DNA from 3 places in the Paenibacillus sp. FSL F4-0097 genome. Region 1 is predicted to be linked to each of the others. Evidence: riboswitches for the same ligand, from Rfam matches in the RefSeq annotation. Region 1 holds a riboswitch; each other region holds the start of a gene.
The links. Region 1 has a riboswitch for thiamine pyrophosphate ahead of MHH86_RS09675 (thiamine phosphate synthase). Riboswitches for the same ligand answer to the same signal wherever they lie in the genome.
Positions count from the first base shown of each region.

Region 2: it holds a riboswitch for thiamine pyrophosphate, as region 1 does, so the genes downstream of both, MHH86_RS02055 (ABC transporter substrate-binding protein) here and MHH86_RS09675 (thiamine phosphate synthase) in region 1, are expected to answer to the same signal.
Region 3: it holds a riboswitch for thiamine pyrophosphate, as region 1 does, so the genes downstream of both, MHH86_RS13105 (ABC transporter ATP-binding protein) here and MHH86_RS09675 (thiamine phosphate synthase) in region 1, are expected to answer to the same signal.

Region 1 is NZ_CP151965.1:2,180,268-2,184,482, forward strand. It holds gene MHH86_RS09665 (GDSL-type esterase/lipase family protein) at 1-454, shown strand, start outside; gene MHH86_RS09670 (SDR family oxidoreductase) at 691-1,563, shown strand; TPP riboswitch at 1,651-1,752, shown strand; gene MHH86_RS09675 (thiamine phosphate synthase) at 1,868-2,473, shown strand; gene thiS (sulfur carrier protein ThiS) at 2,512-2,715, shown strand; gene MHH86_RS09685 (thiazole synthase) at 2,771-3,538, shown strand; gene thiH (2-iminoacetate synthase ThiH) at 3,573-4,215, shown strand, end outside.
Region 2 is NZ_CP151965.1:458,103-462,317, reverse strand. It holds gene MHH86_RS02060 (hypothetical protein) at 1-1,145, shown strand, start outside; TPP riboswitch at 1,304-1,414, shown strand; gene MHH86_RS02055 (ABC transporter substrate-binding protein) at 1,576-2,625, shown strand; gene MHH86_RS02050 (MTH1187 family thiamine-binding protein) at 2,704-2,997, shown strand; gene MHH86_RS02045 (ABC transporter permease) at 2,994-3,755, shown strand; gene MHH86_RS02040 (ABC transporter ATP-binding protein) at 3,790-4,215, shown strand, end outside.
Region 3 is NZ_CP151965.1:2,931,916-2,936,130, reverse strand. It holds gene MHH86_RS13115 (amino acid ABC transporter permease) at 1-555, opposite strand, end outside; gene MHH86_RS13110 (amino acid ABC transporter substrate-binding protein) at 609-1,445, opposite strand; TPP riboswitch at 1,668-1,771, shown strand; gene MHH86_RS13105 (ABC transporter ATP-binding protein) at 1,883-2,665, shown strand; gene MHH86_RS13100 (ABC transporter permease) at 2,646-3,422, shown strand; gene MHH86_RS13095 (ABC transporter substrate-binding protein) at 3,419-4,215, shown strand, end outside.

The sequences.
Region 1 (4,215 bases):
AGTGGAAAGATCAGATCTTGCCTATTATCCGAAAGGTAAGCTGTCACGTGAAACGATGGGTGCTATTCTCTATGATGTTTACCAAGTAAAGTTTGCTAATAAACCTAAGTACATGACTGATTATAACGGCACAGCAGTAGTGCCAGGAGATCCTGGTTATGATTTCAATCTGGATCCAGGAGCTAGAGGAGCGATGTACTATCCACTTGTATCCTGGCAGCAGCTGGTTGATACGGCGGACATTTCTCCTTTTTTAATTTCAAAAGTGAAAAGTGCTTATGAATTAGGGCTTATTAGATCTGAAGTGGGGATTGCTAGAGGCCAAATGGTCAATGGGACAGAACTAGAACCTAAAGCCATAGTGACCCGGGAGAAAGCAGCTAAAGCTCTTTATTTTATGTGGGTACTGGAACATGGAGTGAATGCAGAAAATCATGTTTCTTCTTTGAAATAGTTAGGGTGAACAATTCAAGGCACAGCAGCGATGCTGTGCCTTTTTGTATGCAGTGAAGTCCTCTCCACTTACAGCAGTTTACATCCACGGTTGTTTATTTCTACTTGCATTGTGGTAAGTAAGATTCGTAAAGCGATTTAAGAAAATGACAAACCCAGCGTATAAACGTGCATTGTTGTGCCATCCTAAGATGATCAGTTAACTATCAATTTACTTAACGAGAGGAGATAGGGAAGATGTCAGGCAATAATAAACAAGCTACAAAAACCTTACCCCCACAGGAGCAGCATCATCAGCCAGGGATTGAGAGTGAAATGACGCCGCTGCCCAAATACGAGCCGGCAAATTATAAAGCAGCAGGTAAACTGCAAGACAAGGCGGCGTTGATTACCGGTGGAGACAGCGGAATTGGGCGTGCAGTTGCTGTGCTTTTTGCTAAAGAAGGTGCTGATGTGGTCATTTCATATCTTAATGAACACTCAGATGCAGAGGAAACTAAACGTCAGGTCGAGCAGGAAGGCCGCAAATGTATCCTAATTCCAGGTGATATCGGTGACGAGAAATTCTGTAAGGATCTTATTAAACAGACGGTAGAGGGCTTAGGAAAGCTTGATATTCTCATCAATAACGCGGCGGAGCAACATCCGCAAGCTAAGATCGAGGATATTACTTCCGAGCAGCTAGAGCGTACTTTCCGTACGAATATATTTGCGATGTTCTATTTAACAAAAGCAGCTATGCCTCATTTAAAAGCAGGATCTACAATTATAAATACAACTTCAATTACCGCTTATCGCGGAAGCCCGCAGCTGCTGGACTATTCATCAACTAAAGGAGCTATCCTGAGTTTCACACGATCTTTGTCCACGAATCTGGCGGAGAAGGGCATACGGGTAAACGGTGTAGCACCAGGTCCAATCTGGACACCGCTAATTCCCTCTACCTTTGATGCGAAGCAGGTTAGCGAGTTTGGAGGCACGCAGCCTATGAAACGGCCTGGACAACCAGAGGAGCTGGCGCCAGCCTATGTATATCTTGCCTCTGACGATTCCAGTTATGTGACTGGACAGGTTATTCATGTAAATGGTGGCGAGGTAGTAAACGGTTAGATTAGTACAGCTAATGTGAATAAATGGGTGTATTTCAATAAAAAAATATGTTACTATAAACCACGTTAGCATTTTAAAATTGTATATTTATGTCACTAGGGGTGCCGATTGGCTGAGACGGAATGGATTTCCGGACCCTTTGAACCTGATCTGGTTAAGACCAGCGTAGGGAAGTGGAGAACGAATTTCTGTTGTCGGGCTATTTGTAGTACCGTCTATATACAGATTCTGACTGCCTTCCTTACGGGGGCAGTTTTTTTGTTTTTTACTGGCCTACAGGGAAGTGAGAGAGAGGAGATCGCGAGTGGTACAAGCTGAGATCCATCTAATATCAGACGGCAAGCAGCTGTTGAGACAATTTGTTGAACTGGCTGTCACGGTGCAGACATGGGTCGATTATATTCACTTAAGAGAGAAGCAATGTCCAGCACGCGAACTGCTCTCTGCGGCACAGGAGCTGTTGGCTGCCGGTATACCCGCTACCAAACTGATAATCAATGACCGGATCGATGTAGCATTGGCAGCTGGTGCCGCGGGTGTTCAGTTGGCTGGGCACAGTCTGAGCCCGCTTACAGCCCGGCGAATTGCACCTCAGCTTTGGCTGGGGAGATCGGTTCATTCTCCGGAAGAAGCGGCGAATGCTTCAGAGCAGGGAGCTGATTATTGCTTGTTTGGCCATGTATTTCCCTCGGCGAGCAAGCTAGGGCTGCCCGCACGTGGGTTAGAGCTGCTTGCAGAAACGGTGAAGACTAGCTCTATTCCTGTAATTGCGATTGGCGGAATTGGTCCCGCTAATGCGGCGCAGATCATTAGGCAAGGCGCGGCAGGAATTGCTGTGATGTCCGGAATTTGCGGAGCGGATGATCCTTATGAGGCCGCCAAAGCTATTCATAAGGCGGTTCATTCATAGCCGGGAGGTAAAAGCATAGGCGAAGGGGGTGATTCAGAATGAGACTGTTGATTAACGGGAAATCCGCAGAGTGTTCTGGTGGTATTCAAACTATAGCTGATTTGATCAGTCTTCCTGAGTGGTCGGGTCGTCTGATGATCATTGAGCTGAATGGAGAAATTGTCAGTAAGGAGAATTATGAAAGTACTGCTCTGAGCGAGGATGATCGTTTGGAACTGGTGCACTTTGTTGGTGGGGGTTGAGATGGAGCGGTATAGAATTTTGAGAAATTTATAAGAACCAAAGGGAGGTAATTTCATGCATGACCCGTTACATATTGGAGGCATCGAATTAACTAGTAGATTATTTATCGGAACCGGAAAATATAGCCGGAATGCTCTGATCCCCGAAGTGATCGCAAGCTCTGGTTCTCAGGTGATTACTGTAGCGCTTCGCCGAGTGGACCCGGAAGGTGGAGCAGAAAATATCATGAACCACATTCCCGGCCACATGACTCTTCTGCCTAATACCTCAGGAGCGCGTACAGCGGAGGAGGCAGTCCGTATTGCGAGATTAGCAAGAGCTGCGGGACTGGGGAACTGGGTGAAGATCGAAGTGATCAATGATCAGAAATACCTGCTTCCAGATAATCTGGAGACCATACGAGCTACAGAGATTCTAGCGGCGGAGGGTTTTGTAGTACTGCCATATATGAGTCCGGACCTTTCGGCTGCTTTACGTCTGAGAGATGCCGGTGCTGCTGCTGTGATGCCGCTTGGTGCGCCGATCGGGACGAATCGCGGCCTGCGCACCAAGGAGCTTGTGCGTATTCTTATTGAAGAAGTGAATTTGCCGATTATTGTAGATGCCGGAATTGGCAAGCCCTCGGAAGCGGCGGAAGCAATGGAGATGGGGGCCGCTGCTGTTCTGCTTAATACGGCTGTCGCAACGGCACGTAATCCGCTCGTCATGGCGGAAGCGTTCCGCGAGGCGATATCCGCTGGCCGCAAAGCTTATTTGGCAGGACTCGGTCCTGTAGAAGAAGTTGCTTTTGCTTCGTCACCGTTGACTGGATTTCTGAACTGAATTTGATAGGTTCACCAAAGGAGGGAGGATTAGCATGAGCTTTTTTGACACACTGGCCCGCTTGGAGCAGTATCCATATGAGCAGCTGTGGAAGGAGTTCCGGGAGGATGACGTTAAGCGGGCGCTTGGAAAAGACAAGCTGAACGAAAATGATTTGCTGGCATTGCTCTCTCCGGCAGCAACGCCGCTGCTAGAGGAGATGGCGCAAGCTGCTCAGCGACTGACCCGTGCACATTTTGGTTATTCGATGCAGCTGTTCACACCGATGTATCTTGCCGATTTTTGTGTGAATCATTGTACCTACTGCAGCTTCAGCTCCATTTATGATTTTCCGCGTAAAAAGCTGTCCTTGGAGGAGGTTCGCAGGGAGGCTGAGAAGATTGCAGCTACAGGTCTGCGGCATATCCTCATTTTGACTGGTGAATCGCGCCGGGAGAATCCTGTCTCATATATTAAGGATTGTGTAGTTGTACTTAGAGAATTTTTTTCCTCCGTCAGTATTGAGATAAATCCTCTATCGACTGCCGAATATAAAGAGCTTCTTCAAGCAGGCGTGGATGGATTAACACTATACCAAGAGGTTTACCACCAGGAGACTTACAAAAAGCTGCATGTTAAAGGGCCTAAAAGAAACTACCGGAATCGCCTGGATGCACCTGAACGCGGCTGTCAGGCAG
Region 2 (4,215 bases), 1.7 Mb from region 1:
TTCCGCAGCAATCTATATTTTTCAAAATTCTCTCGACGGATATATTCATATGTCCCTTTCAGCTTGGATTCGTGACGATACGTGTCCAGCTGGAGGGGGATTCGATTCCCTTTAGTATTGCCCTAGAATTCGCGGATCGTTTCCGTGCGCTAGAGAAAACCTTCATACAGGATGACTACACTTATATTCATTGCGGGGAACAGACCTATGAGATGGTAGAGGATTTTGTCTTCCGAAATTTGGTGGATGGACTGGAGCCATATCTGGATCAATCGGATATCAATGGGGCTTATTTTGAGACCCTTCCTTTTTTCGTAGATGAAAGAATGCAGGTGCAAGCTTTTTACGGCTTTCAGAATGAAGAAGGTTCTGATGAGATTAGTGTAAATCTACGCTATCGCGCCTCACAGCTTGATGGAATTGATCTGAACGGAAAGCCCTATGCCAGTGCAAGCGATCCAGCGTATATTGCAAACTATTGTCATGAGCATTCCTATAATCGCTGGGGCCCAGACACGTATTATATGATGAATGAGCAGACCTTTTGCTGCATGACCCGGGCTGAACAGGAGATTGCTGTTAGTCTAGCCAACCAGATGTACGGGCAATATTATTACGGATTTTTACTCAATATTTTCCACAAAATCGTTCTGCTGAAGCTCGCCAATATGCACTCCCGACTTCGGATTAATCATGATTATGAGGAAATAGACAATCTAATCTACTCCATTAATAAGTTCTCGGCAAAGTTCTACTTCTTGGAGTTGATTTCCCAGTCGCAGGGCCGGGAGATATTTCTTCAGCTGCGTAAAGTATACGGAAACGACGCTTTGTTCGAGGAAGTGAAAGAAACCTTAAATGATCTGTTTCAGTATCAGGATAAGTTTCAGTCCAAGCGACGGGATAATCTGCTGATGATTCTCACTGTATTTACGGTAGTAAGCGGGATTTACGGCATGAATCAAGTCATTGACGATCTGGATGGAAAAATCCAATGGAGTAAAATGATTGGTTATTCCCCCTTTGAATTTCTTGCCCTCTTCGTGATCATGAGCGGGATTCTGATCAGCGTTGTCCTCACGCTAGGGGCGCTGGTTAGTGAGCTTAAACGGCGTCACCGCAAGAAATATAAAGATCTAGACTAGCAAAAAAGAAACTACTGGATTGGAAAAATTCAGGAGTGCACTACTAGACATTCCGAGTACAGCCGTCTATAATACACCGTATGCGAGAAATATAAGACATTAAGTATAGGTACAAAACTTATGCTTACTTATATTGCACATAGAAATACCCGTTAACTTCATAGAACCAGGGGTGCTGGAATTGGCCGGCTGAGATTGTATCCCACAAGATACTGACCCTTATACCTGATCTGGATAATGCCAGCGTAGGAATCGCCAATTGGTTCTGGTCCCTGTGACCTTGACTAACCTTGCGCCAAGCCAGCGTCCCGATCACTCGGGGCGCTTTTTTTGTTAGATCACTAAAAGATGTAGAAAAACGTACATACTACACTTTACGGTTCATGTTGTGAAGACGGGATTCTTGTAACCTTAAAGGAGAGAAGAAGACATGCACCTCAAAAAAGCACTTACGTTGTGCCTCACCTGTGTACTCATTCTTGCCATTGCCGGATGCGGCAGCAACAATGGGAATACAGCCGGAAACAAAGCAAATGCTACTGATCCAACTGCAGCGGCTGGCACGGATGCTCCAAAAGAGCTCACCAAAGTTAAAGTCGCACTCGACTGGACACCGAACACGAATCATACCGGTCTATACGTAGCTAAGGATCTTGGTTACTACGCTGAAGAAGGTCTGGACGTCGAAATCGTTCAACCAGGCGCAGCGGGTTCTGATACTATGGTTACTTCTGGCGAAGCCGCATTTGGCATCAGCGCCCAAGAAGGATTAACGCTAGCCCGTCTACAAGGCGTACCCCTTGTCTCGATAGCAGCTATTATTCAGCATAATACATCGGGATTCGCCGCTCCAGTAGATCGCAATATTAAATCACCAAAGGATTTCGAAGGTAAAACCTACGGAGGCTGGGGCTCACCAGCCGAAGAAGCAGCCATGAAAGCTATCATGGATCCTGAAGGTGGCGATGTGAAAAAGGTGAAGCTGATCAGTATCGGTGAAGCTGATTATTTTACCGCCGTCAAACGTGACATTGATTTCGCCTGGATTTTCTACGCTTGGACTGGCGTTGAGGCTGAGTTGCGTGGCGAGCCATTGGATATGCTGTACTTAAAGGATTATGCGCCACAGCTCGATTATTACACGCCTGTGCTGACGACGAGTGAGAAGCAAATTGCAGATCATCCTGAGCTGGTGAAGGCCTTCATGAAAGCCACATCAAAAGGTTATCAATATGCCATTGATCATCCGGAAGAGGCTGCCGGTATGTTATCGAAGGACGTTCCTGACCTGGACGCCGACCTTGTCCTAGCTAGCCAAAAATGGCTTAGCCCAAAATACAAGGACGATGCTGCCCGCTGGGGCGAGCAAAAAACCGAGGTCTGGCAAAATTACGGCGACTGGATGTATGATCTGAAGTTGCTGGATAAACCGCTGGATGCTGCTAGTGCATTCAGTAATGATTTTTTACCGGCGGAGTAAACAACAATTGTAATGAATTACTTCGTTATCAAAGTTGGCTTTTTAAACTTACCTTATAAAATGAGAGGATTGATTATTGTGGCTAACACCCTACTAAGCATTCAAGTAATTCCAAAAACTCCGAACAATGAGGATTCCATCCCATACGTAGATAAAGCGATTGAGGTCATTCAGAAATCCGGTGTTAAACATCAAGTGAATCCACTGGAAACCACAATGGAAGGTGAGCTTAGCGAGCTGCTGGAGGTTGTGCGTCAGATGCAGGAGGCGTTGATCGAAGCAGGCAGTCCAAGCGTAATTTCGCAGATCAAAATCGCTCATAATCCTAACGGAATCAGCATGGATAAATTGACGGAGAAATATCGGCCGTGAGATCGACCTGGAAGCTAATATGGCCGCCCCTTGTGGCGGTCGTCTTCTTTTTAACCGTATGGCAGCTATCTGTATCTGTATTTCATATTGAATCCTGGATTCTGCCGAGTCCTGCTGATATTGCCCGTGAATCCACCAGTAACGCTTCTGGTCTTTGGGCTCATACGATGGCTACGCTGCGGCTCACTTTAATTGGTTTTCCCATTGGTACGGGGGTAGGCCTGATCGTTGCTTTGCTTTTGCATCTTTTGCCTTGGGCTAGACGGGCTTTTTATCCACTTATTATTCTGAGTCAAAATGTTCCCTCCATCGCGCTCGGACCCCTGCTCATTATCTGGTTCGGCTTTGGTCTTTTGCCCAAAATCGTGCTGATTACACTAGTATGTTTCTTCCCGGTAGCTGTCGCTGCGATGGGCGGTCTGGCCCAAAGTGATCAGGTCATGATGAATTATATGAAAATGGCTGGCGCAAGCAAGTGGCAAATCTTCACCAAGCTGGAGCTGCCCTCTTCTATCCCGGCACTATTTTCCGGCGTAAAAATATCTGCTACTTATGCGGTTATGGGCGCCGTGGTCGCTGAATGGATTGGCGCGGATAAAGGTATTGGCTATTATATGCTTCTGCAGAAATCCGCATATCGTACGGATCGGATGTTTGTTGCTATTGTTATTATTGTACTTTTAAGTCTTGTACTCTTTGCTATTATTGCATTGCTGGAAAAATGGCTGGTTCGCTGGAAGCCGCGCCGTAACTCATAGAAAGGAAGATGCCTGTATGTCTCAAGCGACGCAAATGCAACACAGAACAACAGAAGTCATAAGCTCTCCTGAAGCTCATACCGTGGCACCCGCCCTTGAAGTGAGCGGCATCTCCAAATCTTTTTCCCATCGTCGCCGTGAGACGAACGTTCTGAATAATGTCTCTCTCAAGGTAGAGCAACAAGAGTTCGTTTCGATCGTTGGTCCTTCCGGCTGCGGAAAAAGCACCTTATTCCATATGATTGGCGGCCTTGTGAAACCCGATGCAGGCACGATCCGCATGAACGGTAAGGTCGTTACAGGTCAACGCGGTGAAATTAGTTATATGCCGCAGCAGCCTGCGCTTTTTCCTTGGCGTACGATTGAGGATAATGTGCTGCTTGCTGGGGAGATCAAGGGCGCACTGCGGGATGGAGCCCGCGAGGAAGCGCGCCAGTGGCTTGCCAAGGTTGGGTTAAGC
Region 3 (4,215 bases), 750 kb from region 1:
ATAAGTGGTAGAGGCTACCTGCTGTGCGGTTCTAAACATCTCCGTATAGGTGATGATCGCTGCAAGCGAAGTATCTTTAACCAAGCTAATAAAGGAATTGGATAACGGCGGTACAGAAACGCGCGCAGCTTGTGGCAGAATTACGCGGCGCAGAGCCTGCCCACGAGTCATCCCGACTGAGAAGGCAGCTTCCCATTGGCCTTTATGTATCGACAGGATAGCAGCGCGTACGATTTCCGATGAATAAGCCCCTACGCTAAGAGTAAATCCAATGGTGGCGGCAATGAAGGGGTCGAGTACAATACCAACAGCCGGCAAACCATAAAATATAATAAATAGCTGCACTAACAATGGGGTTCCTCGAATAACCCACACATAAAAACGGGCGATTAGCTTCGGAATTACCCACGGTGAAAGACGTGCCAGCGCGGTTAGGATCGCCAAAATCAATCCAAGCACAAAGGAAAGTAGCGCCAACGGAATGGTAAAAGCCACCCCGGCTTTTAGCAGGGGTAGCAGTGTGTCTAAGAAAATTTGTATTTTGCGGTCATCCATTATTCAGACATCCTTTTTAGCTTCCAGGCTTAATTAGCCTTGCTAGCCTTGTATTATTTTGAAACGTCAGCTCCAAAGTATTTCTCGGAAATTTTCAAGTACGTTCCATCACTCTTCATCTCTGTAATCGCATCACTGACCGCTTTCACCAGCTCATCATTGCCTTTCAGGAATACTGCGGCACTTTGTGATCCTTCAGGAATCTCATCAACCACTTTAATTTTTGCATCTGGTTTTTGTTTTTTTAGATCCAGATAAGACAAGCCATCATTCACAGTTGCATCAATACGTCCCGAAGTCAGCAGATCCATCGCTTGATTGAAACCGTCCGTAGCTACGATTTCAGCACCGTTCTCACGAGCGATGTCGGATAAGTTACTTGTCAGGGATTGTCCGGCTTTTTTACCCTTAAGATCGGCAAAGGTCTTAATATCCTCATTGTCTTCGCTCACGATCAATACTGCTTTGGATACGATATAGGGTTCAGAGAAATCATATTTCACTTTGCGATCTTCGTTAATGGAAACTTCATTAAAGATTACATCAAACCGTTTCGCATCCATTCCAGCGAAAATACCATCCCACTGAGTTTCAAAAAATTCAGCTTTAACACCTAAACGTTTTGCTACTTCTTCAGCAATTTCCACGTCAAAACCAGTCAATTTCCCCGCAGTGTCATGATAAGTAAAAGGCGCATAAGTCCCTTCTGTACCTATCCGCAATTTGCCGCTGGCTTTCACAGCCTCCAAACTGTTTTGCGCTGAAGATGCTGCTCCACCATTCGTTCCAGCTGTAGGTTCAGCAGCCGTATTGGTATTCGAATTATTGCCGCAAGCCGCTATAAGGACCACGGTTAACGCCAATATAATAGTTAAACTCCATTTTTTCATTATTAAATCCCCTCTCTCTACCCGGATTTTTTCCGGTAAATTGAATAGTACACTGCCATCACATGATCGTCAATACTTTTTTCCGATTATATACATCGGAATTATAATATTAACTAGATTCCTACCTATATCTTACCCAATCTTGGATTAATCCTTCACTTCTTTCTCTCTTTACTTCTCAGAAAGATATGGTATATTTATTAACAAATTAATATGGACCTGTTATTTCACTAGGGGAGTCGGCCGACTGAGACGGAGCTTCAAGCTCCGGACCCTTGGAACCTGATCTGGATCATACCAGCGGAGGGAAGTGGAGCAGAATTTTCATCAAGCATGTTAAGTGTTATTATGCAGAATGAACTTTTTGACCCATTCATTTCCTCTGGAAATGGATGGGTTTTTATTTGTTTAGGCGCTCCACAAAAATTTTAGGAGGTTTGATCATCACGACCATTTTATCTATTCAAGGCCTAACCTACTCTTTTCCGGAATCTGAGCAACCCCCTGTATTCGCAGATCTATCCATGGATATCAGGCAAGGGGAATTCGTCTCCGTAGTAGGTGCTAGCGGATGCGGGAAAAGTACATTTTTCAAAACGATTGCCGGTTTACTCGAACCTACTCACGGAAAAATAAAACTCTCTACGCACCCGTCAACCGCTAGTCGTTTAGGCCAGATCGCTTATATGCCTCAGCAGGATTTATTGCTGCCTTGGAGGACAGTGCTCGACAACTGCCTTTTGCCTTGGGAGATCAAGCCCAGATTCAATAAACAAGAAACGATCACTCAGATTCGGGAAATGTTGACCCGCTTCGGCTTAGCAGATGTAGAGAAGGCTTATCCCCATGAACTTTCGGGTGGAATGAAACAGCGAGTCGCATTTCTGCGCACCTTAGTGGCTGGAGGCGGAAGTGGTCTTATGCTGCTGGATGAGCCCTTTGGCGCTCTCGATGCCATGACCAAACGCGAGATACACCGTTGGCTGTTGGAGTTATGGGGTGAATTGAATCAGACGATTATGCTCATCACTCATGATCTGGAGGAAGCACTATTGCTCAGTGACCGGATTTATTTATTATCTGGCGGTGCGCACAGCGAATTACAGGAGATCGTTGTGGATTTACCAAGGCCAAGACATTATAAGATGAACTACGAACCCCGGTTTATAGCACTGCGTGCAGAGCTGGAGCGGAGATTACATGCGACCTATACCTTTTAAAAAACATCTAGACAACTATGGTCCCTTCCTTCTTCTGGTACTGCTCATTCTTGTAATCTGGGAGTCAGCTGTTCGCCTTCACATGATTCCAGCCTTTATTCTCCCTGCACCTTCCTCTATTGGAATCGCATTGATCGAGCACAGGCAATTATTATTTGGACAGCATTTATTGGCGACGTTACAGGAGATACTGGTGGGTTTTGTCCTTTCTGTTATTTGTGGTGTATTGCTGGGCACTGGAATGTTCCTGTATCGCCCCATAGAAAAGGCCATCTATCCCTTTCTTATCATTAGCCAGACGATCCCATTAATTGCGCTATCCCCCATTTTTATTATGTGGTTCGGATATTCGCTGTGGAGCAAAGTGGCTGTGGTGTTTTTGACGGCTTTTTTTCCAGTCGTAGTGAGTACATATGATGGACTTCGTACAAGTGGCCAGACTTACAAGGACTTATTATTAACATTTGGTGCAAACCGCTGGCAGCTGCTTGTCAAAACCCAAATTCCACTGGCGTTGCCTGCTTTTTTCTCTGGCTTAAAGCTGTCCATTGTATACTGCGTCATCGGAGCTACTATCGGGGAATGGCTCGGCGGCAGTAAAGGACTCGGTTACTTCAGCCGCAGAATGGCCGGAAATATGCAGAGCGATGAAATGTTCGCGGCTGTATTTCTGCTGTCCGCGCTTGGTGTGGTGCTTTTTCTGGCGATAGCTTTACTCGAACAATTATTTTTAAAGAAAAGAGGATCAAACCAATGAATCATTTAAAATCCCCACAACGAGGACTTATTTCTGTATTTCTAGTATGCACACTTTTGCTCTTAAGCAGCTGCGGGAAGGCAGACAAGATAAATAACAACTCCCAAACCGATCCCTCCAATACCGAAAATAAGCAGTCACACAAGCTGACGATTATGCTTGATTGGTATCCCAATGCCGTTCATTCCTTTCTATACGCTGCGCAACAGCAAGGTTTTTTCCAAGAGGAAGGTTTGGATGTCGAGATCAAAATGCCTGCAGACAGCAATGATTCCCTAAAGCTTGTTGCAGCGAATCAAATTGATCTAGCGCTCAGTTATCAGCCTCAGGTACTTATGGCACGCGGCGAGAAAATCCCTGTACGTTCGATTGCAGCAATCGTGCGGCATCCACTGAATCATCTGATGGTTCCTCAGGCTGGCAGTATTCATAGTCCAAAAGAGCTCGCGGGAAAACAAATCGGCTATTCCTCCATTCCGCTCTATGAAGCGATGATTCGGACAATGATCCAGAGTGATGGAGGCGATCCTTCATCCGCCAAGCTGATTGACGTAGGTTTTGACCTCATCCCTGCGATCTCTACTGGACAAGTAGACGCAATAATGGGCGGGTTCATCAACCATGAACAACTAATCCTTGAAAAAGAGGGACATCCGGTCACTTCGCTTAATCCAACGGATTACGGAGTGCCTGACTATTATGAGCTTGTGCTGGTGGCCAGCGAACAAGGATTGCAAAATTCTGAAGCCTACTTTAAAAAATTTCTAAATGCCATTACAAAAGGACAGGAATT